Regions from separate parts of the Thioalkalivibrio sp. AKL6 genome, predicted to be linked through region 3. Evidence: predicted binding sites of a transcription regulator. Region 3 holds the regulator's gene; each other region holds the start of a gene.
What was found. Region 3 encodes FliA, which starts transcription of late flagellar genes. Its sites were predicted from a motif close to GCTAAAGTTNNNNNNNNNNCNGCCGATA; they were not measured.

Region 1 (7,902 bases), 370 kb from region 3:
CATTGCCATGCTGGCCATGCCCCGCCTGCACGCGGGCCCCGTGACCTCCTCTGACCCGCTGGCCCCGGGAGAACCCTCCGCGGCCGTCCTCGAGCTCCTGGAACGCGACAAGCTCCCTGAAGGCGTGGTCTTCGAGATCATCGAGAACGACCGCGCAGCGCTATCCGCGCTTCTTCCCGAGATTCGGGCCAGTGTCGCCCGCCTGCGCGAACGCGACCCCGACTACCCGGTGGCCGTCGTCTCCCACGGTGCGGAACAATTCACCCTAACGCGCCGCGAGGCGACGCAGCACCCCAGCCTGCACGACGAGGTGGAGGCCCTGGTCCGCGACGAAGGTGTGAACGTGGCAGTCTGCGGCACCTTTGCCGGCTGGCGCGGCCTGGACGCGGAGGCATTTGCCGACTTCGTCGAGGTCGCCGACCGCGCCCCGGACCGCCTCGATGACTATCGCGAACTGGGCTTCGAAGTGATCCGCCTGCGCCCGTCGCTACTCGATGCGCCCCCGGAAGACCCTTGGGAGTTCGACTTCGGCACCCCCTGAGCTTGCCGATTCCCAAAGATCCCCACCACGAAGACGCAAAGACGGTCGAGAGCCTGTAACCATGGAGGTCACGGCCGGACACCGACAACGGCAGGATGGTTAACGGCATCGGAGCTTTGATGCGGGCTGAACAGCACGGATCGGTAGGCCGATACCCTTTTCTGCTCACTCTTGCCCCACTCCACGCCGCGCCCTCTTTAATACGCCGTGGAAAGACCGCCCTTGATCTTCTTCGCGCCTCCTGATTAGCACGAGCGTCAGCCAGTGGCGGGGCTCATTCGGGGACGTGCATGGCCCGCCTCGGGCCACTTTGATCCACGCCTTGCTGGGCATGTCACCCTCCCGGGGCCCGTTACCCCTGTCCTGTCACCTCGGTTGGAGCGCACCCTGATTGTGATCCCGGCCGGAGCGCCCCCCTCGCCGTCATCCCGGCCGTAGCGAAGCGGAGAGCCGGGATCTCCACACGTCAGTCCAGCCCCAACGTACGGGTACCCCATACCGTGGAGATCCCGGCCCGCTTGGCCCTTGAGCCTGGCTGACGCTCGTTGCTAATCAGGTCGCGCCTTCTTGCGCTGCGTGCAAAAAGCGCTCTTGGGTTTGAGGGTGAAACTAACGCCTCCATCGCTCGAGATGCTGTAACGGTGTCGGGCTCCTGTGGCATCCTTTCGCCATGAGATTCCTGATTCGCACCTTCTTCCGTGGCGTCCGCCTGATTCTGACCCCGTTCATGCTGATCGGTGAGCGCGTCTCGCGCCCACGCGGCATCGAACGGGACCCGGCCGACCAAGCCCGAATCGACGAACAGACGCAACGCCTTGCCCTGTATCACTTCCCGGCGTGCCCGTTCTGCATCAAGGCCCGCCGCGCGATGCAGCGCCTGTCGCTGGATATCGAACTGCGCAACGCCCAGGCCACCGGTCCCTGGCGCGAGGAACTGCAGAACGAGGGCGGCCGCCTGCAGGTGCCCTGCCTGCGAATCGAGGAAGAAGACGGCTCGGTGCGCTGGCTGTACGAATCCGATGCCATCATCCGCTACCTGCGCGAGCGCTTCGATCCGGCACAGACGACCGATCCGACCCCTGCGCCCAACAGTCCGCCGCGTTCCTGATGTCGAATTGGCTTCCGAAGGGTCTGTCCATGCACCATCGCCTCCACCGTTCCCTGCTCGGCGCCACGCTCGGGCTGGCCCTGCCCTTCACGGTCGCCAGCGCCGAGCCGCCGATCTTCGATGCCCACCTGCACTATCGCCCGGCGGTGGCCGAAACCTTTGGCATCAGCGACGTGGGCCGCACCCTGGCCTCCAATGACGTGCGCAGCGCCATCGTCATGTCGACCGAAGGCGGCTTGATTCGTCGCCTGCAAGCGGGCTCGGACACCCGCATCGTGCCGTTTCTGGAAGTCTCCCACCGCCTGGGCAAGAAGATGGACTGGATGCACGTCGAGGACCTGGGCGCCCGCATTGCCGACATGCTGGACGAATCCGACGTGGCCTGGCGCGGGCTGGGCGAGTTTCACATCCTGGCAGACGACCGCTTCGGACCCGGCTTCGAACAGTTGCTGGACCTGGCCGTCGCCCGCGATCTGACCATCATGATCCACGGCGACCCGGCCGTGATCGATCATGCCTACGCCACCCACCCCGAGGTCCGCATCCTCTGGGCCCACGCCGGCAGCTACGCCTACCCGCCCCTGGTGCAGGACTACCTCGAGCGCCACCCGCGCATGAACATGGACCTGTCCATGCGCAACCCGCGCATTAACCCCGGTGGCCAGATCGACGACGACTGGTTCGAGCTGTTCCTCACCCATCCGGATCGCTTCATGATCGGCGTGGACACGTTCACCACCACGCGCTGGGAACAGTACACCCACCTGAAAGACGAGACCCGCGCCTGGCTCGACCAGCTGCCCGACAACGTCGCCCGCGCCATTGCCTTCGAAAACGGCGAACGCCTCTTTCCCGCTCAGTAAGGGCCTTTATTCACCACGAAGGCCACCAAGGCACGAAGACGGGCAAAAGGCCTGAACCACAGAGGTCACAGAGGTCACAGAGCACGGCAAGGACAGTGTCGAAAGATCACGACCGGAGTGTCGTCTGACGTCGTACGGCCATCATCCGACCTTTTCCTCCCCAGCCCTTCCCCCAGTGCTCTGCGTCCTCCGTGGTCCAATCGCCCTCCTGATTAGGAACGATCGTCAGCCAGTGGCGGGGCCCATTTGGGGACGTGCATGGCCCGCCCCGGGCCACTTTGATCCAGGCCTTCCTGGGAGTGTCACCCTCCCGGGGCGCTTACCCCTGCCCTGTCATCCCGGGCGGAGCTCACCCTGATTGTGATCCCAGGCGTAGGGCCCCCTCCCCGTCATCCCGGCCGTAGCGCAGCGCAGAGCCGGGATCTCCACACGCCGTTCTAGCCCCAACGTACGGGTCACTCATACCGTGGAGGTCCCGGATAACCGCTGCGCGGTTTCCGGGATGACGATGTAGGAGGCGCCCGGAGACCCGGGCCCGCACGGGCCTTGAGCCTGGCTGACGCTCGTTGCTAATCAGGATCGCCCTTGACCTGGCTTCTTCGTCTGCCCTTTTCCCCACACGCATAAAAAAGCCCGCGCTCCCCGAACAGGGAGGCGGGCTCGACACCATCCGGTCGAGTATCAGACCTTGAACTGACCCACACGCTCCTGCTGCTGGGAGGCGAGCTTGGACAGCTCCTCCGAGGCATTGCGGATCTGCTCGGAGCCCGCCGCGGTCTGGTCAAGCACCTCGGTGATGTTGGCCACGTTGCGGTTGATCTCCTCGGCCACGGTGGACTGCTCCTCGGCGGCGCTGGCGATCTGCGTGTTCATGTCGCTGATGCGGGTCACCGACTGGGTAATCGCGTTGAGCGATTCGCCGGCAAGGTTCACCTGCTCGACACTCTCGTGGGCCTTGGAACGCCCATCTTCCATCGCCTGCACCGCCTCGCGCGTACCGCTCTGGACCCGCTCGATCATCTGCTGGATCTCGTGCGTCGAGTCCTGCGTCCGGCTGGCCAGGGTGCGTACCTCGTCGGCCACCACGGCGAAGCCGCGGCCCTGCTCGCCAGCGCGGGCCGCCTCGATCGCGGCATTCAGCGCCAGCAGGTTGGTCTGGTCGGCGATGTCCCCAATGACCTCCAGGACCTTGTTGATCTGCTCGGCATCCTGCGACAGGCGGGTGACCACCTCGGCCGCATTGTCGACCTGCCTGGACAGGCCGTTGATCGCGGTGACCGTCTTCTGCACCACCTGCTGACCGGCCACGGCGTCCTGGTCCGTAGCCTGGGCGGCCGCCGCCGCATCCGCGGCATTGCGGGCGACTTCCTGCACGGTGGCGGTCATCTCGTTCATCGCGGTGGCGACCTGGTCGGTCTCCGCCTTCTGGCGGCGCACCTGCTCGTTGGTCTCCTCGCTGGTCGCGGACAGCTCGTTGGACGCGGCAGCGACCTGATCGGAACCCGCCGCCACTTGCTGGATCAACACGCGAATCTTCTCGACAAAGCGGTTGAACACCACCGCCAGATCGCCCAGCTCGTTCCGGCCGGACACCTCCAGCTGGCGCGTCAGGTCACCCTCGCCACTGGCGATGTCGTCCAGACGCTCCACCGTCTGGCACAGCGGGCGCACGATACTGCGGGTCAGGAACCAGGCCAGCAGCGCGCCCAGAACCACCGCGATCACGCCGACCATGACCACCGTGCCGGTGGCGTTGCGGGTCATGGTCACGTAGGCGCTGCGGTCCACCATCAGTTCCAGCACACCCACCGCATCGCCGGAGAAATCGCGCACCGGCCGGGCGATCACCGCCATCGGCTCGCCCTGGTAGGTCACGTTGCGCACCAGGCGCTCGCCCTGGAGCACTTCGCGCATCTCGGCCGCATTGAAAGTCGCTTCGCCTTCGATGGTCCCGCCAAAGCGGTTGAACCGACCCTCATCGCGCAGGTAGAGCGCGACCGGTGCACCCAGCTCCTCGGTGAACTGCTCGAAGAAGGGGTCGCCGAAGGACAGCCCGAACTCCACCGAACCCACATGCTCTCCGTTGTGAGCGATGGGGACCACGCCGCGGATACCCAGGCCGGCCACGCCCTCTTCCAGGCCCGAGATCGGGGCCCGGCGGTCGTTGGTGTCGACGACCGTCTGGCGAAAACCGGACAGGTCGTCGCCATAACGATCCGGGCGATGCACGCGCAGGAAGGAGGTCGCCGGCGGCGTGTGGAACTGATACTGGCGCACGCCGTAATCGGCGCTCAGGGACTCGAAACTCGGAACGGTCAGTGCGGCCAACCGATCGCGATCCCCATCGGCCATGGCCTCCTGCACATCCGGGATGCGCGCCACGGTCTCCGCCATCGCGGTCGCGCGCGCCGACTCCTGGTCCAGCCGGTCCAGCAACTGGCCAGCCAAGTCGTTCAGCTCACGCTGCTCCGCCCTGTCCGCCATCGTACCCAGGGCATTCATCACCACGACCAGGGTCAGCACCACGGCGAGGACCACCACGCCGATGATGCCCACCATGAGCCGTACGCCAATTCGAATATTGTTGAACATGTCTGTGCGTCCTTCGGTCCGCCGGTCAGCGCCAGCTCGCAAAATAATGGGCCGTTCGCCCTCCCTAGCGGCGGCGAATCCTAGAACTTGAGCATGGAAGGCTTTTCATCCCCACAAGAACGTCGGGGACACGGCCATCACAGAACGAATCCGCGCCGCGGCTACACCAGCAGGGCCTCGGCGAAGACGTAGACGGCCAGGCTGATCAGCACCAGCGCCACCACGGAAAGCAGTGCCCCGCCCCGCACCATGTCCAGCACCTGCAGGCGGTTGCTGGCGAACACGATGGCATTCGGCGGGGTCGCCACTGGCAGCATGAAGGCCACGGAAGCGGCAAAGGCGACGGGGAGTGCCAGCATCAGTACCGGCACGTCCATGCTCAGCGCAAACGCGGTGACCAGGGGTAACAGCGTCGCGGCCGTGGCCGTATTGCTGGTTACGTGGCTCAGCGTCATGGTCAGCAACACCACCCCGGCCATGATCAGGATCAGCGGCCAGGTCTGCGCGATCACCAGGGCATCGGCCGCCAGCTCCGCCAGACCACTGGACTCGATGGCCGCCCCCAGGCTCAGGCCGCCTCCGACCAGCAGCAGCACACCCCAGGGCAGCTCGCGGGTGTTATCCCAGGCCAACAACCTGCGCTGTTCCATGGAACCCGAGGGAATCAGGAACAACAAGCCGGCGCCCAGGATCGCAATGCCGGCATCGGTCAGCGAGATGGGCAACCAGCCCTCCAGCAGCGGCCGTGTCAGCCAGGCGAGCGCGACCAGCACGAACACCGCCGCCACCCGCTTCTCTGCGGTCGACCAGCGCCCGACCGTGGCGCGCTGCTCGTCCAGCAGGGCGCGCAGGCCGGTCAGTTCGACCCGGTGCACCGGGAACACCCAGCGCGTCAGCAGCCACCACGCGAGGGCCAGGAGGACCGCCGCCAGCGGCAGGCCCAAGGTCATCCACTCCAGAAACCCGATCTCCATCCCGTGGCGATCCCCGAGATAGGCCGCGGTCAGGGCATTCGGCGGCGAGCCGATGATGGTCGCCATGCCCCCGATGTTCGCGGCAAAGGCGATCCCCAGCAACAATGCCAGGGCCGGGCGCCGCGACTCCGCAGTCGCCCCCGGACCCCGTGGCGATGCACCACGTTCGATCAGGCCCAGCACCGACAGGGCGATCGGCAGCATCAGCGCCGCGGTCGCGGTATTGCTGACCCACATGGACAACCCGGCCGTGGCCAGCATGAAGGCCCCCACCAGGGCGTGCAGACGATTCCCGGAACGGGCCACGATCGCCAGCGCCATGCGCCGGTGCAAATCCCAGCGCTGCACCGCCAAGGCGATCGCAAAGCCGCCCATGAACAGGAAGATGATCGGGTTCGCGTAGGGCGCGGTCGCGTTCTCCATCGAGGTGATGTCGAGGACCGGGAGGATCGCGATCGGCAGCAGCGCCGTGACCGGCAGCGGCAACGCCTCGCTGATCCACCAGGTCGCCATGAACAGCGTCAGCCCCAGCACCCACCACGCCGCCGGATCGAACCCCATCGGCGCCGGCACCAGCAGGAACAGCACAAAGATCGCCGGGCCCAGCATCAGGCCGATCCGGGCCCGCCAGTCCACCGTCGAGCGCTTCGCCACCGCCGCTTCGCCTTCCTGCCCCGTCTTGTCGGTATCCGCCATGCGCCTCGTCTTGTGGGAAATCCGCCGGGGTGAAAACCAACCGGCGTCATCGGAAATTGCATCGCCCGGGCAACGTGACTATCGTTGTCCTGTTAAGCAGCGCTCCCGGTTCGGGTGCGCCGCCGCCTCAGTTTCTCACGACACCGTACAAGGAGTCTTTCATGGCCTACGAACTGCCCGATCTGCCCTACGCCAAGAACGCGCTGGAACCGCACATCTCCGCCGAGACGCTGGAATACCATCACGACAAGCACCACGCGACCTACGTGACCAAGCTGAACGGCCTGTTGCCGGGTTCCGAGTTCGAAAATGCCTCGCTGGAAGACATCATCAAGAAGGCCCCGGCCGGCGGCATCTTCAACAACGGCGCCCAGGTCTGGAACCACACCTTCTACTTCAACTGTATGGCCCCGAACGCCGGCGGCGAACCCTCCGGCAAGCTCGCGGACGCGATCAACAGCGCCTTCGGTTCGTTCGATGCCTTCAAGGAGAAGTTCAACGAATCCGCCGTCGGCAACTTCGGTTCCGGCTGGACCTGGCTGGTGCAGAACAGTGATGGCTCGGTGGAGATCGTCAACACCTCCAACGCCGCCAACCCGCTGCGCGACGGCAAGACCCCGCTGCTGACCTGCGATGTCTGGGAGCACGCCTACTACATCGACTATCGCAACGCGCGCCCGAAGTACCTCGAGAACTTCTGGGCCGTGGTCAACTGGGACTTTGCTGCCCAGCAGATGAAGTAAACCCCAAAGGGTTTATATACTAGGCGCCTTTGGCCGCATGATGCGGCTGCGCCTTTCATCGAGCCGGCGGTCCTCCGCCGGCTCTTTGGTTTCGGAGAACCCAATGAACGACGCCCTGCAGAACACCTACAAGCGCCTGCCCGTCGCCTTTGAACGCGGCGAAGGCGCCTGGCTGTGGGACACCGACGGCAAGCGCTATCTGGATGCCCTGTCCGGCATTGCCGTGTGCGGTCTCGGACATGCCCACCCCAAGGTGGCACAGGCCATCTGCGACCAGGCCGGCACGCTGGTGCATACCTCCAACCTGTACCGCATCCCGCTGCAGGAACAGCTGGCCCGGCGTCTGTGCAAGCTGGCCAGCATGGACCGCGCGTTCTTCTGCAAC
Region 2 (7,902 bases), 320 kb from region 3:
GCCAAGGCTGCACTGCCGGCCTGAGGCGCAGGGCCTGAAGGACTGCCCGCCGGCGGTGTGCCGGCGGGTCCCGAGAAGGGAGGGTCGATGCCCTCCCTTTTTTGTTTCGGGAACAGGAAACGAGGCGCCTGCAAGGCAGCGGCCCCCGAGTGCGGGCCACTGCCTTGCAGGCGAATAGGGGGCCGGGGAGGCCCGTACCAGTCGGGGGAAGTCGTGGAACAACTGCAACAGCTGGTCGCCGAGGCGCGCGAGCGCGTCGAAGGGGCCACGGACCTGAAGGCGCTGGACGAGGTCCGGGTGCACTATCTCGGCAAGAAGGGCGCACTCACGGCACAGCTCAAGGAGCTGGGCAAGCTACCGGCGGAGGAACGGCCGGCGGCGGGGCAGAAAGTGAACGAGGCCAAGACCGAGGTCGCCGGCCTGATCGAGTCACGCAAGGAGGCCCTGGCGCAGAGCGCACTGGCGGAACAGCTGGCGGGCGAACAGGTCGACGTGACCCTGCCGGGGCGGCGTCAGGCCGATGGCGCGCTGCACCCCATTACACAAACCCTGGAACGCATCGAGACCTTCTTTGCTGGATTGGGCTTTCGCGTGGCCGAGGGCCCCGAGGTGGAAGATGACTTCCACAACTTCGAGGCCCTGAACATCCCCGAGCATCACCCGGCGCGGGCGATGCACGACACCTTCTACTTTGATGCGCACCGCGTGCTGCGCACGCATACCTCGCCGGTGCAGATCCGCACCATGGAACAGGAGCGCCCGCCGCTTCGCGTGATCGCGCCAGGGCGCGTGTATCGCTGCGATTCGGATCTGACGCATAGCCCGATGTTCCACCAGGTGGAAGGGCTTTGCGTGGATACGGACATCACGTTCGCGGATCTGCGCGGCGTGTTGAGTGCATTTCTGCAGGCCTTCTTTGATCGGGACGATCTGGCCACGCGCTTTCGGCCGTCGTACTTCCCGTTCACCGAGCCGTCGGCCGAGGTCGACATCCAGTGCGTGCATTGCGGCGGTGACGGCTGCCGCGTTTGCAGCCACACCGGCTGGCTGGAGGTGATGGGTTGCGGGATGGTGCACCCCAACGTGCTGGGTCATGTGGGGATCGACGCCGAGCAGTACACCGGCTTTGCCTTTGGCCTGGGGGTCGAGCGCATGGCGATGCTGCGGCATGGCGTGAACGACCTCCGGCTGTTCTTCGACAACGATATCCGCTTCATCGGGCAATTCGGGCAGACAGGCTAATGCGTATCAGTGTGCAGTGGCTGCAGGAATGGCTGCAGATCGACGAGACCCCGGAACAACTCGGCCATCGCCTGACCATGGCGGGTCTGGAACTGGATGCGATGGAAGCGGCGGCGCCCGCGTTCAGTGGGGTGCGGGTGGGCCACGTGGTGGCGGTCGAGCCGCACCCGGACGCGGATCGCCTGCGCGTGTGCCGGGTCGAGGCCGGAGAGGTGGAGCCGCTGACCATCGTCTGTGGCGCGCCCAACGTGCATGAAGGCATGCGGGCGCCGGTGGCGGTGGTCGGTGCGGTATTGCCCGGCGATTTCCGTATCAAGCGCTCCAAGCTGCGCGGCGTGGCTTCCGAGGGCATGCTGTGCTCCGCTCGCGAGCTTGGCCTGACGGATGATGCCGAAGGCCTGATGTCGCTGCCGACGACGCTGGAGGCCGGTCAGGACCTGCGTGAGGCGCTGGGGCTGGACGATACCATCCTGGAAGTGGACCTGACGCCGAACCGGGCCGATTGCCTGGGCATGCGCGGGATTGCGCGGGAGTGCTCGGCATTGCTGGACCGGCCGCTGCATGCCCCGGCCATGCCGGCCGTGGACGTCGCCAGCGATGCCCGGGTGAGCGTGATCATCGAAAACCCGGAGGCCTGCCCCTTGTATGCCGCCCGGGTCCTGGAGGGCCTGGACGCCAAGGCCGCGACGCCGCTGTGGATGACCGAACGCCTGCGCCGTGCCGGGGTACGCCCGCTGAGCGCGATCGTGGATGTGACGAACTACGTGATGCTGGAACTGGGCCAGCCACTGCATGCCTTTGATGCCGATCGCACGGGCGCCCCGATCCAGGTGCGCCAGGGCAAACAGGGGGAAACCCTGACGCTGCTCGGAGGCGACCAGACGGTGAAATTGTCGCCGCAGGATCTGGTCATTGCGGGTGATGACGGCCCCCTGGCGCTGGCCGGAGTGATGGGCGGCGCCGCCAGCGCGGTGGATGCCAGCACCACCCGCGTGATCCTCGAATGTGCGCATTTCGCACCGCGCGCCCTGGCCGGTCGGGCGCGGGCCCACGGCCTGCATACCGATGCCTCCCACCGTTTCGAGCGGGGTGTCGACCCGACCCTGGTCCCGCAGGCGATGGAACGCGCGACCCAGCTGCTGCTGGAACTCTGCGGCGGGCAGTGCGGCCCGGTCGAGCAAGTGGGCGCGACGCCGGCCTCCCATGCGGAACAGGCGATCGTCCTGCGCCCGGATCGTGTCCAGCGCTTGCTCGGGGTGACCCTAGAGGCTTCCGAGGTCGAGCGGATCCTGGAGGCACTGGACTGCCGCATCGAGACAAGCGAGAGCGGCTGGTCGGTACGCGCGCCGCGGGCCCGATTCGACCTCGAACGCGAGGAGGATCTGATCGAAGAGCTGGCCCGGGTGCACGGCTATGACGCCCTGCCGCAGACACTCCCGAAGCCGGTTGCGCCGGTGACGCCGGAGTCGGGTCTGCGGTCACTGCGCAACGGGCTTGCCCGCCAGGGCTTCCATGAGGTGATCAGCTTCAGTTTTATCGCTCGCGAGGCCGCCAGTGCGTTCTACCCGGACGTGGGACCGCTGGCGTTGGCGAATCCCATTTCGTCCGATCTGGCGGTGATGCGCCCGGGACTGTGGCCCGGGTTGGTGACCACCGCCGCCTACAACCAGGCGCGCCAGCAATCGGACCTGCGCCTGTTCGAGCATGGCCTGCGCTTTGTGCCGGATGCGTCCGGTCTGCGGCAGGAGCCGCGACTGGCCGGCCTGCTCGGTGGGAGGGTGGCTCCCGAAGCCTGGGAAGGCGAGGCGAAGAAGGTCGATTTCTTCGACGCCAAGGGCACCGTGGAAGGCTTGTGCGAACGCGTCGCCGGCCCGCTCGGCTTTCGCGCGGAACGTCATCCGGCGCTGCATGACGGGCAATCCGCACGGGTGCTGGTCGACGGCCAGCCGATCGGCTGGGTCGGGCGCCTGCACCCGGCGCTGTGTGAGCGCTTCGACGTGGAGCCGGTCTACCTGTTCGATCTGGACGCGACCGCCGTGGTGCGCGCCCCGGTGGCGCAGTTCACGCCGTTGTCGCCGTACCCGTCCATCCGTCGGGATCTGGCGCTGGTGGTGGCCGAGTCGGTGGCGGCGGGCGATGTGCTGGCGGCCATCGACGAACTGGGCCTTGAGCTTCTGCAGGATGTTCGCCTGTTCGATGTGTATCAGGGCAAAGGCTTGAATCCGGACGAAAAAAGCCTGGCTTTGGGCTTGATTTTACGGGCTTTTGATCGCACCCTAGGCGAACAGGACGTGGCTGGCGTCACCGACGCGGTGGTGCAGCATCTCCAGGCCCGGTTCAACGCAACCTTGAGACAATAGCCGATGGCAGCTGTAACCAAGGCGGATCTCGCCGCCGCGCTAAACGAGGAACTGGGTCTCAACAAGCGCGAGGCCAAGGAATTCGTCGAGATGTTCTTCGAGGAGATGCGGCAGTCGCTGGAGACCGGCGAGGGCGTGAAGCTTTCCGGGTTCGGGAATTTCATCCTGCGTGACAAGAACCAGCGGCCAGGGCGCAATCCCAAGACGGGCGAAGAGATTCCGGTCTCCGCGCGTCGTGTGGTGACCTTCCGGCCGGGACAGAAACTGCGCGAGCGGGTAGAGAGCTATGCTGGAGGCGAGTAACCACCAGGAACTGCCCGCCATCCCGGGCAAGCGCTACTTCACCATCGGCGAAGTCGCGGAGCTGTGCCAGGTCAAGCCGCATGTGCTGCGGTACTGGGAGCAGGAATTCCCGATGCTGGAGCCGGTCAAGCGGCGCGGCAACCGTCGCTACTACCAGCGCCAGGACGTGATCCTGATCCGTCAGATTCGCGCATTGCTGTACGAAGAGGGCTACACCATCAATGGTGCCCGTCAGAAGCTCTCCGGCGACGAAGCCAAAGGTGATCGTCAGCAGGCCCAGCAGATCATCCAGGACACCATCTCGGAGCTTGAGTCGGTTCTGCGCGTACTGCGCGCCTGAGGCCCGGACCCAGGGGGTGGGTGGCTTTCGGGACGTCGTGTTGATGCGATTCGCTTCGCTCGTCGCATCCTACAGAGCTGAATCGGATTTACGGTAACGCAGGCGGGAACCCGCGTAGGATGCGACGAGCGAAGCGAATCGCATCAATGCGCCATTCTCGGCGTACGTGGCACGAATGGTCCGCACGGATCTCGCAGCAATGGGGTGGCCGATGCTTTCGTGAAGGCGGGGAATCGGATATAGTTCGCGGCTTCGGGGCGTGGCGCAGTCTGGTAGCGCATCTGCATGGGGTGCAGAGGGTCGCAGGTTCAAATCCTGCCGTCCCGACCAAACAGGAACGATCAAAAAAGGCCGCTTTAAGCGGCCTTTTTTTGTGTTCGGAGTTGCGGGTTGCGGCGTCGCCTGGGCGCAGGCTCAATCCATCGAGCGGCGGCGCGCTTCGCGCTGGTAATGGAGCAGGGCGATGTTGGTCTGGCGTTCCATCCACTGGGTCATTCCGACGATCTCGAAGCCTGCAAACTCGAAGCCATCACGCGTGCTGCGGCGACGGTTGGCCAGCCGCAGGTCCCCGGAAAGGCGTTCCCTGACATCGGGGAGCAAGAGGTTCTCGAAGGCCAGGTTCGCCTGGTCCTCAAGCGCATCCAGAAGGGTGGTGGACAACTCGATGCACATGCCCTGGGCAGAGAGGTCGGCAACCTCGCCAATCACGGGATCCTTCCAGGCCTTTGCATGGAGTTCGATCTGAGGCCGCTGGGCCATCGGGATGTGCACGCGGAACGTTTCGCGGCGTTGCAGGTAGTACAGAGTTTCCGGATAGGTGCAGACGTAGAGCGCGCCTTTTTGCTCCTGCTCGATGCGTGTTACATGCGTGCCGAATCGTACTGCAACCCCGCGCAGCGCCGCGAATACGCGCAAGTCCATGCCGGCCTGAACCTGCTGGTGCGCCCGAGGCGGGGTCAGCTCGTCGAGAAAGAGTTCCTTGGCGGCTGGGTCCAGACGGACCAGGGCCGAGGTGTACAGGGGGCCGTCGGTATCCACGCGAACGCTCACGACGGTGAGCTTGTGGTCGAGGTCCTTGAGGATGCCGGCAATCCGGTCCGGCTTATCGACGGTATAGTCCGTGTCGTCCATGCGTCCGAAGTGTTAGGAAGGTGTGAGGACGCAAGGTACTGGTGGATGCCGCGAAAAGCCAGCCTCCACCAGGACCGGGCTCTCAGGCCTGGGTGATCTGGCGTCCGCCGTGGTTTCCGGGCCGGGCGCGGCCATACGGGTCGTAGGTGGCCGCGGGGCCGGTTTCCTCGCCGCGGAGGATCTGCATGGAGAGTTCCACGCGCTGGCGGTCACGGTCGATCAGGCGCGCATTGCCTTGATTCAGAGTGTCGCAGCGTTCGATGGACTGGCGCAGGGCCTGCCACAGGTCGTTCAGTACGACGCCATCGTCCATCTTCGAGAACAGGCGCGCGACGCCCTCGGGGCTGAAGGCCTCGCCGGCGGCCTCGACCAGGCCTTGCTGGTTGCGTGTCTCGGTTTCCAGTTCATGCAGCAGGGTCTGCTTGCCGGTCACCACGTCCTGCAGCGTATCGGGTTGGCGCGCTTCGACCGCGCGCGTCTCCTTTAGCAGACTCTCTTCCAGCTGATGAGCCAGCCGGATTGAGGTCTCGAGCGAGCGTTGCAGTTTATGGTGCGCGTCGGCATTCATGGGCGATAGACCGGGTTAGCGCAGCAGGCTTTCGAGGTCGATCATGCGATCGGCCAGCTGCTGGTTGTCCACTGGATAGTTGCCGCTGGAGATCGCCTCGCGCAGTTCTGCAACGCGGGCGGCGTCGAAGGGGGCGGTGTCGCCCGCGCCGGCCGCGGCATTCATTGCCTGGGCGGCCCCGGTGAGCGTGACCGAATCATTGTTTGCCGTCGATGCGTTACCGGAGGCCGGGGCACGGCTTGCCGTGTTGGCGGACTCGTCGCGACCCTTTACCCCGGGGTTCTGGTTGTCGGGGCGCAGGCTGTTCGTATTGAGGCCCTTGATATCCATGATGCCTTCCTGTTGTTGTAACTGTGCTGCAATTGTTTACGGCCAGCGTTGCTGAAACTGTAGGCCTCGGGGGCGGAAAAGTGTAACGGGCTTCACAGTCCGCTTCGAAGATCGTTGGCGTGCCTGGTGGGTCGAGGCCTCAAAGCGCTACCCGGATGTGGCCGGAGGCCTGGATTTCGCCTTCGACGACGCGCCCGGAGGATGCGTTCTTGACGCGGATTCGCTCGCCCAGCGTCCCGTTCTCCAGCGCTTCGCCCTGCATGCGGATGGCGATCGAGCCGTTCTCTGCCAGGATGGTAACCCGCTGGCCGCGACTGATGATCTCGCGCGGGCTCACGTGCTGCGTTCCGATGATCTGACCCGGGCGGATGCTGCGCCGGGTCTGCTGGCCGATCAGGGCATTCTTTTCCTCATGATAACTGCCGGCATGGCGCGAGGTCTCGATTCGCTGGAAACGCAGGTCGCCCGCCGAGAGGGTGTGCTGGCGCGGCAGGGTACGGTTCGCAACCAGCACTTCGGCGTAACGTTCGACCGTCGCCGGCACGTATAACTGCCAGGTCACCGGGCCGGCACACTGGATATGGACAGCGGTGTTGCCGTCACGCCGACCGCCGGGTGGGAAACGCGCTTCCAGGCCGTCCGTGCAGGGGACGAGGCGCAGACGCTTGTCGAGCTGGCCAATCTCGATGGAAACATCCTTCTCGGTATCGGTAACGCCCAGTTCCTGAATCAGGAACTGCTCGGCGGCGTGACGAATGTCGTCAACCGGGTGGACTTCGGCCCGGACGCTGGTAGACAGCAGTACCAGGATGAACAAGAGGGCGACTCCGGCAAGGAGACGCGGAATGCTTCGCACATTTGCGTTCGAGGCGATCACGCTCGCTGGCGAGGCACCGGAGGGCCCGCCTTTTCCTGGAACGAATGAGGCCCCAACGCGAACGAGCGAACGGATCAGCGTCTCCCTGGCAGCGGAAGAAAATTCTGAAATGGGTCGGCGCTGGTTCATGTCGCGGTCCTGTTTGGTCCTGTCCTGCGCAGCCAGTTCGGTGCGGGCGTCGGACTGTGCGCGAATGGCTCGGGTTTGACGGATCTTGCGTCGATGTCGAGCGAGTCGCGTGCAGTTTCAGTACGCAAAAACATGCAGATGTCGTGCCAATGAATGGGCATCTCGCGCCGCGCGCGCATTCAAGGCCCGTCGCGGGCGGCCGTTATGGCCATGAGGCGGCGTCAGAAGGCGCATGCACGCAAATGCAAATGACAGGCCGGGGTTGCGCGGTGCACACTTGGCCTTTGAGGCCTGTCCGGTGCCTAGGGAAACACTGATTAATGTACGCACTCGCGTTGGTACCCCAGGTTCCCCGAGACAAGGCGCGTCGTGCAGCGGGTAGTGGTTCTACCCGCAAGCGGCGCAACGCAGGATCGGGGAACCTGGGGTACCAACCCCACAATCCTTTGAAAAGCAGGGGCTCGGCCGCTTTTGCGTGCGCACGGCGTTGCGGCTCCCTTGTGCAGAATGACTGCACGGCAGTCGCCGCGCCTTGTTCGCACGCAAAAGCGACTCGAGCGCGAGCGTGTACATTAATCAGTGTTTCCCTAGAGCAATCGGGGCAAGGAGAGCGGCACGATGA
Region 3 (7,902 bases):
CGCCGCTGCCGCAGGCTCGGTCGGCAGTGGATCCGCAGGGGCGTCCGCAGCCGGTTCGGGCGATGCCGGACCTCCGCCCTTGGCCTGCAACTCGTCCAACAGATTCTCGAACTCGTCGTCGCTGATCAGATCGCCGCCCGAGTCTTCGCTGGCCCCGGCGCCGCCCGACACGGCCGCGTCCACGGGTGCCGGGGCACCGTCACCATGCAACGTATCCAGCAGGGCCTCGAACTCGTCGTCCGTGATCTCCTCCCCGCCGCCCACCATGGCGTCGCCGGGGGCCGAGGCCTGTGGCTCGGGGAAGGGCTCCGGTTCAGGCGCGGGCGGCGCCGCGGCGGTATCTCCGGCGACGTCTTCGTTTTTTGCCATGCGCCGCAGGTCCTCGACCACCGCGGCATCGGCGGGGGTCGGGTCCACTCCGGAGCGCAGATCCCCGAACATGACGTTCAGGGAGTCCAGCACGCGGAGCATGGTGTCCATCAGATGGCTATCGGCCCGACGCTCGCCGTTGCGCAGCAGATTGAAGACGTCCTCGGCGTGATGACACACCGTCACCAGCGGATCCAGGCTCAAGAACCCGGCGCCCCCCTTGATGGTGTGGAAGCTTCGAAAGACCGCATTCAACAGATCCCGATCGTCCGGATTCTGTTCCAGGTCGATGAGTTGCTCGTTGAGCCCCTCCAGCAGTTCCCCGGCCTCGATCAGGAAGTCCTGAAGGATTTCGTCATTGGGGTCGATGGCCATTCAGTCTCTCCGGTCCCGTGGCGCCAGTCGTATGGGGGGCACTGCTAGAAGCCCAGGCTTGATAGCAGATCGTCCACCTCGTCCTGTCCTTGAACGACATCTGCGCTGGAATCTTGAGTCTTGGGCACACTGGGGCCGTGGCCCTTGCGGTCCGCCTCGCGGTCTTCTTCGCCACGTTCCAGCGACGCTTCGGCCGCTTCGACCTGCTCCATGCGCCCGCTGGAGAGCCGAATCAGGGTAACGAGGTTCTCTTCGAGGTCAGTCACCAACTGGATCACCCGGCGAATCACCTGGCCGGTAATGTCCTGATAACTTTGTGCCATCAGCACCTCGGAGAGCAGCCGCCGCAACTCCTCGGCGTCCTCGCCCGCCTGCCCGAAGAAGCTGTCCAGCTCACGCGCGAAATCGCGGAACTCGTCCACCGAGAGCTGCCGGTTGCGAAACCGCGTCCATTTGGCGGTCAAGTCGGCCGCCTGCTGGCTGAACGACTCGGCGATCGGCAGGCTCGACTCGATGGCGCCCATCGTGGCGTGCGCGGCCTGCTCGGTCATGGTGACCACGTAGTTCAGGCGTTCCTTCGCATCCGGGATCTCCGCCTGGGTCAGCTCTACCAGACGCGAGTCCCCACGGAAGCTTTGCAAGGCCTCGTGAAGGTCGCGCGTCAGCTTGCCCAGTTCGTCGAAGAGCTCGCGGTCGTAAGGACGCGCAAGATCCTGCACCAGTGCGCGCGCCGCCGCGTCGTCGCCCGCCTCGAGCGTCTGCACCAGTTGTCGGGCCAGCTCGAGCTGACCGTCGCGTGGGGGGTGTTCCTGTTCAGTCATGAGGAGCCTCTTGCTGGTACGGCGCCGAAGGAGCCGGGTCACGCCCACCCGCGCAAGCGAGACGGACGTCGTCCGTATTCACCACCGGGCGATCCTTAGCCCTGTGCTTCAATACGTTCGAAGATCTTGTCGATCTTTTCCTTCAGCGTTTCAGCGGTAAACGGCTTGACCACATAACCGTTCACACCCGCCTCCGCGGCCTCCACGATCTGGTCGCGCTTGGCCTCGGCCGTCACCATCAGCACCGGCATCGACTTCAGGTTGGCATCCGCGCGGACGGCCTTCAGCAGGTCGATGCCCGGCATGTTGGGCATGTTCCAGTCGGTAATCAGGAAGTCGAAGTCACCATTTTGCAGCATCGGCAGCGCGGTGCTGCCGTCGTCGGCTTCCTGCGTATTATTGAAGCCAAGATCTCGCAAGAGGTTCTTGATAATGCGCCGCATCGTGGAAAAATCGTCCACGATGAGAATTTTCATTCCCTTGTCCACACGTCACTCCGGGATTCGTAAGGTGAGTTTTAGAATAACTGCAAAGCCGCGCCGTCTTCGAGCCACGACCCCATGCGCGCGCGCAGCCGAATGACCGCCTGGCTGCGAATCTGGCTCACGCGCGACTCGGTCACGCCCAGAACAGCCCCGATCTCGCGCAGATTCAGTTCTTCGGTGTAATACAGCGAAAGCACCAGGCGTTCGCGTTCAGGCAGATCCCCAAGGGCCTCGGCCAACTCCTCGCGAAACTCGCCAGCCTCAAGGCTACGCGACGGCGAGACTTCCTGCCCCTCGATCACACGATCGGCCCCGTCATCCCCGCCGCCGAGATCGTCCAGTGCAAACAGATGGGCCCCGGCGTGGTCCTTGAGCATGTCGTAATAGTCATCGATAGGCACGTCCAGCTCGGCCGCCACCTCGCTCCCACGCGCCGCACGCCCCTCGCGGGCCTCGACACTCTGGATCGCGGCGGCCATACGCCGGCTGTTGCGATGCACCGAACGTGGCGTCCAGTCACTGCGACGCAACTCGTCGATCATCGCACCGCGGATGCGGATCCCGGCGTAGGTGGCAAAGGTCGCCCCCTGCCCGCCCTCGAACTGCCGCGCCGCCTCCAGCAGACCGATCATGCCGGCCTGGATCAGATCATCGACCTGGACCGACGCCGGCAGACGGGCCATCAGGTGGTGCGCGATGCGATGCACCAGTTCAACGTGATCGGCAATCAACTTCTCGTGTCCACCGGTCGCGGTGGACGTCGCCTGGTAGCCGGAAAGGCGATTACGCGTCGTCATCATGCGCTCTGCAGCATTCGTTCCACGAAGAACCCGACGCCCCCGTGGTCACCCCCACCGACTGGCCAGCGATCCACCGTGTGTGCCAGGTCGGCAAACGCCTTGCCGGCCGGACTGCCGGGATACTGCTGAACCACCGGCGCCCTTTTCTGCACGGCCTTGCGCAGATGTTCGTCCATGGGGATATAGCCGGCCAAGTCCAGGACCACCTCCGGCAGGTACTTGCCGCAGACGGTATTGAGTTTCTGCATCAGCCGCTCCGCCCCCTCGCGCCCGCTGACCATGTTCGTGACCATGCGGAAACGCCGCAGGCCGTGGTCACGGTGCAGCACCTTGATCAAGGCATAGGCATCGGTAATCGAAGCCGGCTCGTCGCAGACCACCACCAGGGTCTCCTGTACCGCCCGGCAGAACGAAGTCACCGACTCCTGCAGGCCTGCGGCGGTGTCCACGATCAGGACATCCAGCGGCCTGCGGTAGGCGCTGAAGGCATGGATCAGCCCTGCGTGCTCGGCCGGCGTGAGGTTCGCCATCGCCGCGATACCGGAGGCCGACGGGACCACCTTCACCCCGTCCGGCCCCTGGACCAGGACATCGTCCAGGCTGTCCACCGCGCCGGTCACCAGATCATGCAGGCTGCGCTCCGGGCGCATCCCGAGCAACAGGTCCACGTTGGCCAGACCCAGATCCGCATCGAACAGCATCACCTCGCGGCCCAACCGGGCCAGGCCGACCGCCAGATTGACCGACACGTTGGTCTTCCCGACCCCGCCCTTACCCGAGGCGACCGCAATGACCTTCAACGGCTTGTTAGTGCGTGGCATAACGCCCCTTTCCAACCGGCTGAATCAGTTCCAGTGTTGCCGGCTCGGCCCCCTGCGCCGGGCGCAGAGGCGAGCGCGAGCGCCCCGGCGGTTCCATTTCGGCAAGCCGTTCGGCAGCCCAGGTCTCACGGGCATTGCCACCCGCCCGCGCGCCCTCCGCGTCGTCGTCCAGCGCCAGACGGGTCAGATACCCCGTATCAACCCGGTGAAAATCCTCGGCAATGCGCTGGCCATCGCTCACGAACCCAAGTCCCAGGTGCTGATCCAGCAGGACCGACAGGACCTCGCCCAGCTGTTCTGCCTCGTCCAGCTTGGTCAGCACCAGCGCCGAGGGATCCGCCTTGCGAAACGCCTCCAGCACCCGCCGCAACGTACTGCCCTGGGTCGTGGCCGACACGACCAACCAGCTCTCGGCGCGGATATCCGGCGGCAGATGCGCGAACAGCGACTCCTCCTCCACCGCGCGCGGCGCCTGCCCAGCGGTATCCACCAGGATCAGGTGGCCATCGTCCACGCGCCGCGCCAGATCGCGCAGTTCGCGCGCATTCTGCAGCACGCGCACCGAGATCCCCGCCATCTGGGCGAAGGCTTGCAACTGCCGTGTTGCACCGATGCGCTGGCTATCGAGGGTCACCAGCGTAACCGAATCCGGTCCCATCCGACGGATCTGGCGCAACGCGATCCGTGCCAGCGTGGTGGTCTTGCCGACACCGGTCGGACCCACCATCGCCAGCAGCCCACCTTCGTCCAGGATCGCCGGGCGATGCGTGGCAATCGCGCCCGAAAGCCGCGCGCGGAGACGCTCCCAAGCCTGCTCGGGGGAGCTGTCATCGAGGATGCTGCCCGCCAGGCTGCGCGCCAGCGATTCACTAAAGCCGCGGTCGATCAGGCGGACCTTGCATTCTGCCGCCAGCGGATGACGGGCCGCCCAGCGAGCCTCGTCACTCTCCGCATACTGACGCGTCATCAGGCTGCGCAGGTCACGCAACTCCTGGCGCATCGCGGTGAGCTCGGGATCGGCCGGCCAGGAAGGCGCCGCCGAATTCGGGGCGCGGTCGGCGGTACGCGCCTCGCGGGCCGGTTTTGCAGCCTCCGGCTCGCGCACCGGCTCCGAGGACTCGCCATCCTCCAGGGCGGCGACCACCTCCAACCAACCATCCACCCGGCGACTGGAGAGGATCACGGCATCCTCTCCCTGTTGTTCGCGCACCTGACGCATGGCGTCGCGCATGTCCCGGGCCCGATATCGTCTGACATTCATGCTTTGATCTCCTGCGCCGCTCGCGCGGCGGAACCCCTATGTCTCATGCGGACTGCTTCGCTGTTTCTTCCTGACCGACCGTGGCCACTACCCGAATCCGCCGGTTGTCGGGGATCTCGGTAAACGCCAGGACGGTCAGGCTGCGAACCGCGCCGCGCAACCAGCCGGCAATCCAGGAACGGATCTCCGGTGCCACCACCAGGATCGCCGCTTGACCGGCTGTCTCCTGGCGGCGCGCCGCGTCCGCAACCGAACGCTGCAACCGTTCCGCCAGCCCGGGCTCCAGTCCAACCGTGCCACCCGAGCTGCCCTGCAGGGACTTATGCAAGAGCTGTTCCAGCGATGGGTCCAGGGCAATCAGTGGCAGCTCATCCTCCGGTCCCACAAGGTCCTGGACGATGGAGCGCGACAGCGCGACGCGCACCGCAGCGGTCAAAGTGCCGGGATCCTGACTCTTCACCCCGTCGTCTGCCAGGGTTTCGGCGATCGTGCGCAGGTCGCGGATCGAGACCTGCTCGGCCAGCAGGTTCTGCAACACCTTCAGCACGATCGAAAGCGACAGCGTCTTGGGCACGAGGTTCTCTACCAGCTTCGGCGAATGCCGCGCCAGCTGATCCAGCAGATGCTGTGCCTCCTCGTGCCCGATCATGCGGTGGGCGTTCTCGCGGAACACCTGCGACAAATGCGTCGCAATCACCGTGGAACAGTCGACTACGGTATAGCCGGCGCCCTGGGCCTGGTCGCGATCCGACGGGTCGATCCACAGGGCATCCAGGTTGAAGGTCGGGTCCTTGGTCGGGGTGCCCGGCACGGTGCCGAAGACCTCGCCTGGATTGATCGCCAGTTCGCGGTCGGGGAATACCTCGGCCTCGGCCACAGTGACCCCCAGCAGGCTGATCCGATAGGCGTTCGGACTGAGCTCCAGGTTGTCGCGGATGTGCACCGGCTGCAGCAGGAAGCCGAGCTCCTGCGACAGCTTGCGGCGCACGCCCTTGATCCGTCCCATCAACTGGCCGTCCTGGGTACGGTCCACCAGCGGGATCAGGCGGTAGCCGACTTCAAGGGAGACCAGATCCACCGGCGGGACATCTTCCCAGGTCAGGTCGCGATCCTCCGAACGCGCCCCGCCCTCGTCTTCCTGCGGGATGCGCTCCACTTCCACCTCGGCCTCGCGGCTCCGGCGCTTGAGCAGATAGGCCCAGCCAAAGATCAGCGCCGCCAGCCCCAGGAACACGGCGTTCGGCATGCCCGGCACGACGCCCAGCGCGCCGATCACGCCACCCGCGACGTACAGGACCCGCGGGTTGGAGAACATCTGCCCGTACACCTGCTGGCCCATGTCCTGGCTGCTGGTCACGCGGGTCACGATGATCGCGGTGGCGGAGGACAGCACCAGCGACGGGATCTGGGCGACGATGCCGTCGCCGATGGTCAGCAATACGTAGTTGGTCGCGGCATCGCCAATCGACATGCCGTGCTGCACCGCACCGATGGTGAGCCCGCCGATGATGTTTACGAACAGGATCAGGATCCCCGCGATGGCATCGCCGCGGACGAACTTGGAGGCACCGTCCATGGAGCCGTAGAAGTCCGCCTCGCTGGCAATCTCCTCGCGGCGCTTGCGCGCCTCTTCCTGAGTCAGGATGCCGGCGTTCAGGTCGGCGTCGATCGCCATCTGCTTGCCGGGCATGGAGTCCAGGGTAAAGCGGGCGCTGACCTCGGACACACGCCCGGCCCCCTTGGTCACCACCACGAAGTTGATGATGATCAGGATCGCGAACACCACCAGCCCCACGGTGTAGTTGCCGCCGACCACGAAGTCGCCGAAGGCCTGGATCACCTTGCCGGCGGCATCCGTGCCGGTGTGGCCTTCCAGCAGGATCACGCGGGTGGAGGCGATGTTCAGCGCCAGGCGCAGCAGCGTGGCGACCAGCAACACGGTCGGGAAGACCGCGAATTCCAGCGGCCGCGGGGTGTACACCGCAACCATGATCACCACCAGCGACAGCGCGATATTGAAGGTGAACAGCACGTCCAGCGCCAGCGGCGGCAGCGGCAGCACCATCATCGAGAGCATCGCGATCAGCAGGATCGGCGCCCCCAGCCCCCACTTGCCCACGTTACCCAGACGGTCAAAGAAGGCCATTAGCGATCCCTCCGCGGGCCGCGTTGCTTGTCGGGATCGAGATAGTCCTCGGGCACTGGAAGGTCATCCGGCATCTGCGCGTCGGCATCGGCCCGCTTGAGCTGGTAGACGTACGCCAGGATGCGCGCCACGGCCACGAACAGACCGTTGGGCACTTCCTGGTTCAGATCGGTGGTGAAATAGATGGCGCGGGCCACGCGCGGGGCCTCGACACGGATGATGGCGTGTTCGTCCCCGACTGCGCGGATCGAGGCGGCCACCTCGTCGACGCCCTTGGCCACCACCTTCGGTGCCGCCATGCGCGAGGCCTCGTAGACGATAGCCACCGCATAGTGGGTCGGGTTGGTGATGATCACGTCGGCCTTGGGGACCTCTTCCATCATTCGCCGCTGCGCCATCTCCTGCTGCAACTGACGGATCTTTTGCTTGACCTCCGGCTTGCCGTCGGTCTCCTTGTACTCGTCCTTGACCTCCTGACGGGTCATGCGCAACTGCTTCTGGTGATTCCACATCTGGAACGGCGCATCAATGGCGGCGACCACGATCAGGGCCGCCGAGACCGCGATGAACGTGCCCAGCACCAGCTGGGCGGCATGGATGATGCCCTGATGGACCGGTTCGTAGCCAAGCATCAGCAGCCGGTCGGAGAAGGTGGCCAGCACGGCGACCGCGACACTGCTGATCAGTACGAACTTGGCGAAGGTCTTGCCGAACTCCATCAGCCCCTGCCAGGAGAAGATTCGCTTGAGGCCCTTCCCGGGATTCAGCTTGGAGACCTTGGGCGCGGCGGCCTTCCAGGAAAAATTGGCCCCGCCGATCACGAT
Region 4 (7,902 bases), on a different contig from region 3:
CGCGCGCCGCCGCCAGGCGCCGGGGATGCGGTCGGACAGATGGCCGATCAGCGGATCGGTGACGACATCGAGCAGCCGTGCCAGCAGCAGGAAGACGCCCACCAGGGTGACGCCCAGGCCGGTGTGCTCGGCGTAGTGCGCGGGCAGGAAGACATACAGCGGCAGGCCGAGGACGGCCAGGGGCATGCCCAGGCCGCCGTAGGCGAACAGCCGCGGCCAGCGAAGGGTGCTCACCTCATTGGTTCGCGGGGTCGCGGCCCGGCGCGGCGGACTGGACCGGGCTTTGCAGAACCGCCTGCATCAGGTTCACGCGGGCGGTGTCGAAGCCGACCTCGCAATAGGCGAGGTAGTAGCGCCACATGCGCAGGAACGACTGCGAGTAGCCCAGCGCCTCGATCACCGGCTCCGCCTGGCGGACCTCCCGGTGCCAGTGGCGCAACGTGCGCGCGTAGTCTTCGCCGAACAGGGCCTGGTCCTTGACTGCGAGCCCGGCGCGCTCGGCCTCCGCGTTGAAGCGCGGGACCGAGGGCAGCATGCCACCGGGGAAGATGTAGAGCTGGATGAAGTCCGCGTTGCGGCGGTAGTACTCGAAGGCCTCCTCCGCGATGGTGATGACCTGCAGCGCCGCGCGGCCGCCCGGGCGCAGGCAGCTGCGAACCTTGGCGAAGAAGGTCGGCCACCAGTGTTCGCCCACGGCCTCGAACATCTCGATCGAGACCACGTGATCAAAGGTGCCCTGCAGGTCGCGATAGTCCTGCAGACGCAGCTCCACGCGGTCGCTCAGGCCGGCGCGTTCGATGCGGGCGCGGGCATAGTCGAGTTGCTCCTGCGAGAGTGTCACGCCGGTGACGCGGTAGCCACGCTGCGCGGCCATCTCGGCAAAGCCGCCCCAGCCGCAGCCGATCTCGAGGATGTGTGCGCCGGGTTCGGCGTTCAGCTGATCCAGCAGGCGCGTGTACTTCTGCGCCTGGGCCAGTTCCAGGGCCTCGTCGCCGCGGGTGAACAGTGCCGATGAATAGCTCATCGTGCGGTCCAGCCACAGGTTGTAGAAGTCGTTGCCGAGATCGTAGTGGAAGCGAATATTGGCGCGGCTTCCGCGGCGACTGTTGCGGTGCATCCAGTGGCGCATGCGGTCGATGGCACGCTGCCATGTCGGGCGCTCGGCCATCGGCGCCAGGGCCTGCTCGTTGTCGGTGGCGAAGCGCAGCAGCGTCTGCAGGTCGGGGGTGATCCAGTCGCCACTGATGAAGCCTTCGGCGAAGCCGATATCGCCGTGGCGCAGCAGGCGCAGGATGGCCCGCCACGGGCGGCGGAAGTGCCATACCGCCTCGACGCCGGCCTTGCGCCCGCGCACGGTGATGCGGTCGCCGGACGGACCGATCAGGGTGATCTGCCCGGTGTCGATGTCTTTCAGGGCGCGGGCGACCAGGCGCAGGGCCCAGTCGCGCCGGGCCGTGCCTTCCTGCGGGGTGTCGATGTGGTCGAGGGCCATTAGTCGATCTCCTGTGCGGGGGGTGCGGGCCGTGGGTGATAGCGCCCGCCGCGCCACCAGATTCTGAGAGCCTGCCAGTGGATCAGCGGCAGGATCTTGAGCGTCATCCAGGGTTTTTTCAGGAAGGCGGCCAGCAGCGCGCGGTCGCTGAACGGGCGCAGGCGGCCGTGTTGCGAGGCCACCAGCATCAATTCCTGGTCCTGGTATTCGTTAATCGCGATGCGCAGCGATGCGCCGGACTGCAGGCGCGGCGGCGTCAGGGTGAAGGCGTAGCGCGCGTGCATGTCGATGAACGGTGACACGTGGAAGGCCTTGTTCTTTTCCTGGCGCACGGGGAGGGCCATGGGGGCGCCGTTCTCGTGCAGCAGGTAGTGGTGGTGCTCGCCGAAGGTATTGCGTACCTCCAGCAGAATGGCGCGCAGGTCGCCGTCGGCATGCCGGGCGTACCAGACACTGAGAGGGCTGAAGGCGTGTCCGAGGACGCGCGGCATGGTCAGCAGGTGAATCGGGCCACCGGCCAGGTCGATGGCGTGTTCGGCCAGGTGCGCCTCGATCCACGGGCGCCAGGCGCGGCCGTCGCGCGGGCCGTGGTCCCGGGTGCGCAGGCTGAAGAGGTTGAAGCGATTCAGCGAGAACAGACGGCAGCGCCGGGTGGTCTCCGCCAGGCGATCGATATCGAACAGCGCGCTGGTTACCGGGTAGCGAAAGCGATACTGCTGCGGAAAGAACCGCTGGTGCAGCACCGTGCCGTGGACCAGGGCGGCGTCCATTCAGGCGCTCCGGGATTGCGCAGGCGGCGCGTGCGCCGGTGCCGCTACGCCGCCGTGAATGGCGGAGCCCGGTTGGCGGGCGGTCTGCATGGGGGGGTCCGCAGGGCAGGACCAGGGCGGTTCGATGCCCAGCGATCGCCCGATGGAAACGGCCGAGCGCAGCCCGTCCTCGTGGAAGCCGTAGCCCATCCAGGCACCGGCGAAGTACAGGTTGTTCTCGCCCTGGGTGGCCGCGAGGCGCTGACGCGCCTTCTCCGCTGCGGTGTCCATGACCGGGTGTTCCCAGTGCTGTTCGCCGAGCACGGTGTTCGGGTGCGGCTCGCGCCAGGGGTTCAGGCTGATGATGTAGTCCTGGCGCCGTTCCAGGCGATGCAGGCGGTTCATCCAGTAGGAGACCGACACGCTGTCGCGCGCCTGGGTGGAGCGCCCGGAGAGATAGTTCCAGGAGGACCACACGCGGCGCGAGCGGGGCATCAGCGCCGGGTCGGTGTGCAGTACCGCGCGGTTGGGCTGGAAGCGGCAGGCGGCGAGCAGACGCTCGCGCGCCGGGTCGGCCTTGTTCAGCAGCCAGCGCGCGGTGTTGGCGTGGCAGGCGAACACGACCGCGTCGAACCCCGCTGCCTGATCGTGGGTCAGGACCCGCCACCGGTCGGCATCGGGGATCACTGCGCGCACCGGTTGGTGAATCACGCTGCCGGGTTCCAGGCGCTCCGCGAGCCGCTGGACGTACTCGCGGCTGCCGCCGACCACCGTGCGCCACTGCGGGCGATCACGCAGATCCAGCAGGCCGTGGTTGTGGAAGAACTGCAGGAAACTGGCGGCCGGGAACTCGCGGATCTCCTCGGGCGGGCAGGACCAGATCGCGGCCGCCATCGGCAGCAGGTAGTCCTCGGTGAAGCCGCGGCCCAGTCGGTGTCGGGCGAGGAACGCGCCGAGCGTGCCCTCCGGGCTTTCCCCACGCTCGAACAGGCCCTTGCCCAGGCGGTTGAAGCGCAGGATATCGCTCGCCATGCGCAGGAAAGCCGGGCGCACCAGGTTGCGGCGCTGCGCGAACAGGGTGTTCAGATCGGAGCCGGCATACTCGACGCCCGCGGGCTGGCGCGAATAGCCGAAGGACATGTCCGTATCCTGGGTGGGGACGTCGAGTTCCGTGAACAGGCGGGTGAGCAGGGGGTAGTTGCGCTCGTTGTAGACCACGAAGCCGGTATCGATGGCCGTGTGGCCCTGCGGATCGGGTACCTCCACCGTATGGGCATGGCCGCCGAGCTCCGGTTCCGATTCGAACAGTTGGACCTGGTGCCGGGTCTGCAGAATCCAGGCGGCGGACAGGCCGGCGATGCCTCCGCCGATGACGGCGATGCGCGAGCGTTGCATGGTGGTGGATCTCCGGGCCGCAGGGCGATGTACATCTTATACAATAACTGTACAATATTTGTAAATGGTGGCGGTAAAAAGTTCCCCGGCTTCCAATAGGAGGGCGGTTTACCGCGAAACAGGTGCAGCGGGAGACGCGGATCGTGAACACAGACAAGCAGGCGCAAGCGGGCGCACCGGAGTGGCCGGCAGAGGTGCGCGATGCACTGACGACCCACGAGATCGTGGGCATCACCTCCGGGCTGTCGGATTTCCGGGATGCCGAGGCGCTTCTGAAGGCGACGGCCCCGGGGCGCTGGCAGCGGCTGGAGTGGGGCATGGGCTCGGCCCATAACCGCGAGCAGTTCCATGCGTTGCAACAGGCCACCGGCGCCGCGGTGCTGCCGCTGTTTGTGACGCGCGAAGGGGTGATCGGCGGCCTCCCTGAACTGCGCGAGTACCTGGGCCACCGGGCCCTGCAGGCGCGCGGCGAGGGCGCGCGACCGGATACCCCGGCACCTGCGTTGCAGGTGCTCGGGTACGCCGGGCTGCTACCCTTCGCGTTCTTCGGCATCGGGGCCTGGATGGCCCAGCCCGAATGGCAGGTTTTCGCACTGGAGGCCCTGGCGCTCTATGGTGCGGTGATCCTGTCGTTCCTGGGGGCGGTCCACTGGGGAATCTATCTGGCGGATCGGCAGCACCGGGTGGGTCCGCTCTCGGCGCCGGTGTGGGCGGTGGTGCCGTCCGTCCTGGCCTGGCTGGCGGTGCTGCAGCCGCTGCCGCAGGCCTTGATGACGCTGGCCGTGCTGTTTCTTGGGGTGTGGTGGGTGGATCGGCTGAGCCTGCAACGGCGGGCGTTGCCCCGTGGCTATCTCGGTCTGCGCCTGGTGCTGACCGTGGGCGCGATGCTGGCCCTGGCCTCCGGCCTCGCGGTCACCATCGCGGCCTGAGCAGGAAAGAGGAAGAACGCGAGAATGAACGAGAACAAGGAACCATCGATGAACGCAGATGACCGCATGGCCGACGAGCCGACGGCCACCCCTGCCTCGGGCCAGCCGCTGGCCGCCCCGGAACAACTCGCCGAGCACTACCGCGAGATTCTCGCCGGGCTCGGCGAGAATCCGCAACGCGAGGGCCTGCGGGACACGCCGATGCGCGCAGCCAAGGCCATGCAATATCTGACGCGTGGCTACCAGCAGGACCTGGACACCATCGTGAATGATGCGCTGTTCTCGTCCGATAACGACGAGATGGTCCTGCTGCGCGATATCGAGTTGTACTCCCTGTGCGAGCATCACCTGCTGCCGATCATCGGCAAGGTGCATGTCGCCTACCTGCCCGATGGCAAGGTGATCGGCCTGTCGAAGATTGCCCGCATCGTGGACATGTTCGCTGCACGGCTGCAGATCCAGGAGAGCCTGACCCGCGAGATTGCCGAGGCGCTGATGCAGGTGACGGGGGCCAAGGGGGTTGGCGTGGTGGTGGATGCCAAGCACATGTGCATGACCATGCGCGGGGTGGAGAAGCAGCACTCCTCCATGGCGACCTCGGTGATGCTGGGCGCCTTCCGCGAGGACGGCCGCACCCGGCGCGAGTTCCTCAACCTGATCGGGCGTACCGGCAACTGAGGGGGACGCTGTGCTGGCGCGAACGCGTCAGCCTGTACCGGTCGGAGCGGCCACACAAAAAAATGGCCCGGCGAAGACGCCGGGCCAAAGATCATTCGGACACCCGTGTGATGGAGGGTTTGCGTCCGAACGGCGGATCACCGGCTGCCGTTGCCACGAGCCGATGATTTCCGCAACTTGTATAAGTGGACAGGGACTGTGGAAACAGGTTCCTGCCACCCGCCGAAAGAATGTGGCATGCGTCACATTTCTCCCCCCCCTGGCACCCACGGAGTCGCGATGCGCGGTCTTGAACAGATCCCCTGGCTGTATGACGGCCTGATGGCCGGTGCCGATCTTCTGGGGCTGCGTCGCTGGCGACGGCGCCTGGTTGAGGGCGCCGAAGGCCGGGTGCTGGAGGTCGGCTGCGGGACCGGGCGCGATCTGCCGCTGTACGCGGATCCGACGCAAGTGATCGGCATGGATCCGGACCTGGCCGCGCTGCGGTGGGCGCGACGCCGTGCGCCGACGGTCCCGCTGGTGGTGGCGAAGGCCGAGGCGCTGCCATTTGCGGATGGGGTGTTCGATAGCGTGGTCTCCGGCCTGGTTTTCTGCAGCGTCCAGGACCCGCCGCGGGCTCTGGGCGAGGTGCGCCGGGTGCTGGCGGACGGCGGCGCGCTGCGCATGCTGGAGCATGTGCGCCACACCCGCCCGCTGCTGGGACGGGCGCAGGACCGGGTGCAGCCGGCCTGGACCTGCGTCACCGGCGGTTGCCATCCGAATCGCGATACCGAGGCCGCGGTGGAGCAGGCCGGGTTCTGTATCGAACCCGAGGATCGCGTGGCCCGTGGCGTGATGCGGCGCTTTGCCGCGCGGGTCTGCCGAGCGCCCGAAGGTCCTGCCGGACACAACGCCGGGAAGACTGATTGAAGGTCGAGGACCTTGTTCACCACGAAGGGCACGCAGGCGGGAAGAAGGGGAAGGATCGGCGACGAGAGTTCCGGTGCTGATGGTCGTTCGTGCGGTTGTGCGTTGAAAATTCTCCCGCGTGCGAAAAAATCGTGCATGGAGGCTCAAGTCTTGCGGGATACGGCCGTCACCGGGGGCAGGTCCGTCGTCCTGAGCGCTGGCGGGCCTGTACATTCAGATTTCGGGAGTACCAGGATGGACGCAAGCGCGATTGCCGCAACGGCCACCCAGCAAAGCCAGCAGCAGCTGGCCATGCAGAAAGATGTGGCCCTGCAGAAGAAGGCGATGGAGTCGCAGGAGATGGCCGCTCAGTCGATGCTGGAGGCACTGCCCGACATTGGCGAGATGCAGGCCGCCACGCAGGGTCTGCCGGCAAACGTGGGCACCAACATCAACACGACCGCCTGACGCCCCCCCCCAGTCCTTTCGCCCTGCAAGGCCCCGGCGCGTTACTACCCGGGGCCTTTTCGTTTCCTGATTAGCAACGAGCGTCAGCCAGGCTCAAGGCCCGTGCGGGCCCGTGTCTCCAGGCGCCTCCTACATCGTCATCCCGGAAACCACGAAGCGGTGATCCGGGATCTCGCGGGGGTGCGCGGCGGCGTGGGGGTCATGGGCTGGAGATCCCGGCTCTGCGCTGCGCTACGGCCGGGATGACGCGGGAGTGTTTTGGTCCCGGGTGTCGGAGCCGCTGCGTCCGGATGCCCCCGGACCCCGCGATCACGCGGTCTTCCGTCCAGAGCCGTCGCGCCCGCCCTGCGCGGCAGGCCGGGAGCCTTCCATGCTCCGTGCCTTGGGTGCCCTCTGTGGTTACACGCCCCGGTGTTTCCTTCGTCTCTTTGAGTGTTCGTGGTGAACCCATTCAGGCGGCCGTCCGTTACTGCCGCTGCGCCTCGAACTCGATCATCAGTTCGACCTCGTCGCCAACGATGTCGCGGGTCAGGCCGTAGGTCATGCCGAAATCGGAACGATCGAAGCTGCCACGCATCGACGCCCCCAGCACGTACGGGCGGCCGAACAGGCCACCCAGCGGGAACGGGTAGCGCCCGACCTTGTTGATGGTCACGTCGAGATGGATGGTGCGGGTCTCGCCCAGCAGCTCCAGGCCGCCACTCAGGCGCCCGGTGTTCTCGCCGGTGGGCTGGTAGCGCGTGGCGGTGAAGCGCATCTCCGGGTACGCCTCGACGTGCAGGAAGTCCTCGTTGCGCAGGTGGTCGTCGCGCTCGGCGTGGTTGGTGAACACGCTGTCGGTCTTGATGACGAAGAAGCCGCCCTCCAGTTCGCCCGAGTCCGGGTCGAAGGTGAACTCGCCCTCGGCCTCCAGGAACATGCCCATGACCTTGGCGTAGCCGGCGTGATCGACCAGGAAACCGACTGCGAAGTGGTCGGGGTCGATGACCCAGCGGTCGGCATCGGCCAGGGCGGCAGCGGGCAGGGCGAAGGTCGCGGTCATCAGGCAGGTCAGGAGCGCGGAGCGCAGGCGGCTGGAAAAGCGGTGGTTGCGGGCGTCAGTCATGACACACCTCCGGTCGGTGGCGGTAGAGCCAGTGGATATCCACGGCAAAGGACAGGCCGAGGGCCAGCAGGCCGGCCAGGGCGATGGTGATGGCGGCGCTGGCGGGCAGGCCGGGGATCAGCACCAGAAGCAGCACTACGGTCTGCAGCACGCAGACGGTCTGGCGGCGGCGGCTGGGTGGCAGCGCCCCGGCCAGCC

Region 1: the regulator FliA is predicted to act here: its motif matches at 5,170-5,197, upstream of D575_RS0108060 (methyl-accepting chemotaxis protein).
Region 2: the regulator FliA is predicted to act here: its motif matches at 6,311-6,338, upstream of flgM (flagellar biosynthesis anti-sigma factor FlgM).
Region 4: the regulator FliA is predicted to act here: its motif matches at 6,294-6,321, upstream of D575_RS0103005 (putative motility protein).

What each region holds. Positions count from the first base shown of each region.
Region 1 is NZ_AQXS01000010.1:13,966-21,867, reverse strand. It holds gene D575_RS0108075 (DsrE family protein) at 1-541, shown strand, start outside; gene D575_RS0108070 (glutathione S-transferase N-terminal domain-containing protein) at 1,212-1,649, shown strand; gene D575_RS0108065 (amidohydrolase family protein) at 1,679-2,512, shown strand; gene D575_RS0108060 (methyl-accepting chemotaxis protein) at 3,194-5,104, opposite strand; gene D575_RS0108055 (DASS family sodium-coupled anion symporter) at 5,266-6,774, opposite strand; gene D575_RS0108050 (superoxide dismutase) at 6,936-7,517, shown strand; gene D575_RS0108045 (acetylornithine transaminase) at 7,621-7,902, shown strand, end outside.
Region 2 is NZ_AQXS01000010.1:66,021-73,922, forward strand. It holds gene rplT (50S ribosomal protein L20) at 1-24, shown strand, start outside; gene pheS (phenylalanine--tRNA ligase subunit alpha) at 214-1,242, shown strand; gene pheT (phenylalanine--tRNA ligase subunit beta) at 1,242-3,602, shown strand; gene D575_RS0108310 (integration host factor subunit alpha) at 3,606-3,905, shown strand; gene D575_RS0108315 (MerR family transcriptional regulator) at 3,889-4,245, shown strand; tRNA gene D575_RS0108320 (tRNA-Pro) at 4,499-4,575, shown strand; gene D575_RS0108325 (flagellar brake protein) at 4,660-5,376, opposite strand; gene D575_RS0108330 (flagella synthesis protein FlgN) at 5,459-5,944, opposite strand; gene flgM (flagellar biosynthesis anti-sigma factor FlgM) at 5,960-6,274, opposite strand; gene flgA (flagellar basal body P-ring formation chaperone FlgA) at 6,414-7,091, opposite strand; gene D575_RS0108345 (chemotaxis protein CheV) at 7,899-7,902, shown strand, end outside.
Region 3 is NZ_AQXS01000010.1:382,432-390,333, forward strand. It holds gene D575_RS0109785 (chemotaxis protein CheA) at 1-744, opposite strand, end outside; gene D575_RS0109790 (protein phosphatase CheZ) at 789-1,565, opposite strand; gene cheY (chemotaxis response regulator CheY) at 1,661-2,041, opposite strand; gene D575_RS0109800 (RNA polymerase sigma factor FliA) at 2,083-2,850, opposite strand; gene D575_RS0109805 (MinD/ParA family protein) at 2,847-3,671, opposite strand; gene flhF (flagellar biosynthesis protein FlhF) at 3,658-4,902, opposite strand; gene flhA (flagellar biosynthesis protein FlhA) at 4,976-7,078, opposite strand; gene flhB (flagellar biosynthesis protein FlhB) at 7,078-7,902, opposite strand, start outside.
Region 4 is NZ_AQXS01000007.1:313,272-321,173, reverse strand. It holds gene D575_RS0103040 (MFS transporter) at 1-234, opposite strand, end outside; gene D575_RS0103035 (cyclopropane-fatty-acyl-phospholipid synthase family protein) at 236-1,492, opposite strand; gene D575_RS0103030 (DUF1365 domain-containing protein) at 1,492-2,262, opposite strand; gene D575_RS0103025 (NAD(P)/FAD-dependent oxidoreductase) at 2,263-3,636, opposite strand; gene D575_RS0103020 (DUF3429 family protein) at 3,759-4,565, shown strand; gene folE (GTP cyclohydrolase I FolE) at 4,590-5,243, shown strand; gene D575_RS0103010 (class I SAM-dependent methyltransferase) at 5,523-6,152, shown strand; gene D575_RS0103005 (putative motility protein) at 6,387-6,599, shown strand; gene D575_RS0103000 (YceI family protein) at 7,066-7,704, opposite strand; gene D575_RS0102995 (CDP-alcohol phosphatidyltransferase family protein) at 7,697-7,902, opposite strand, start outside.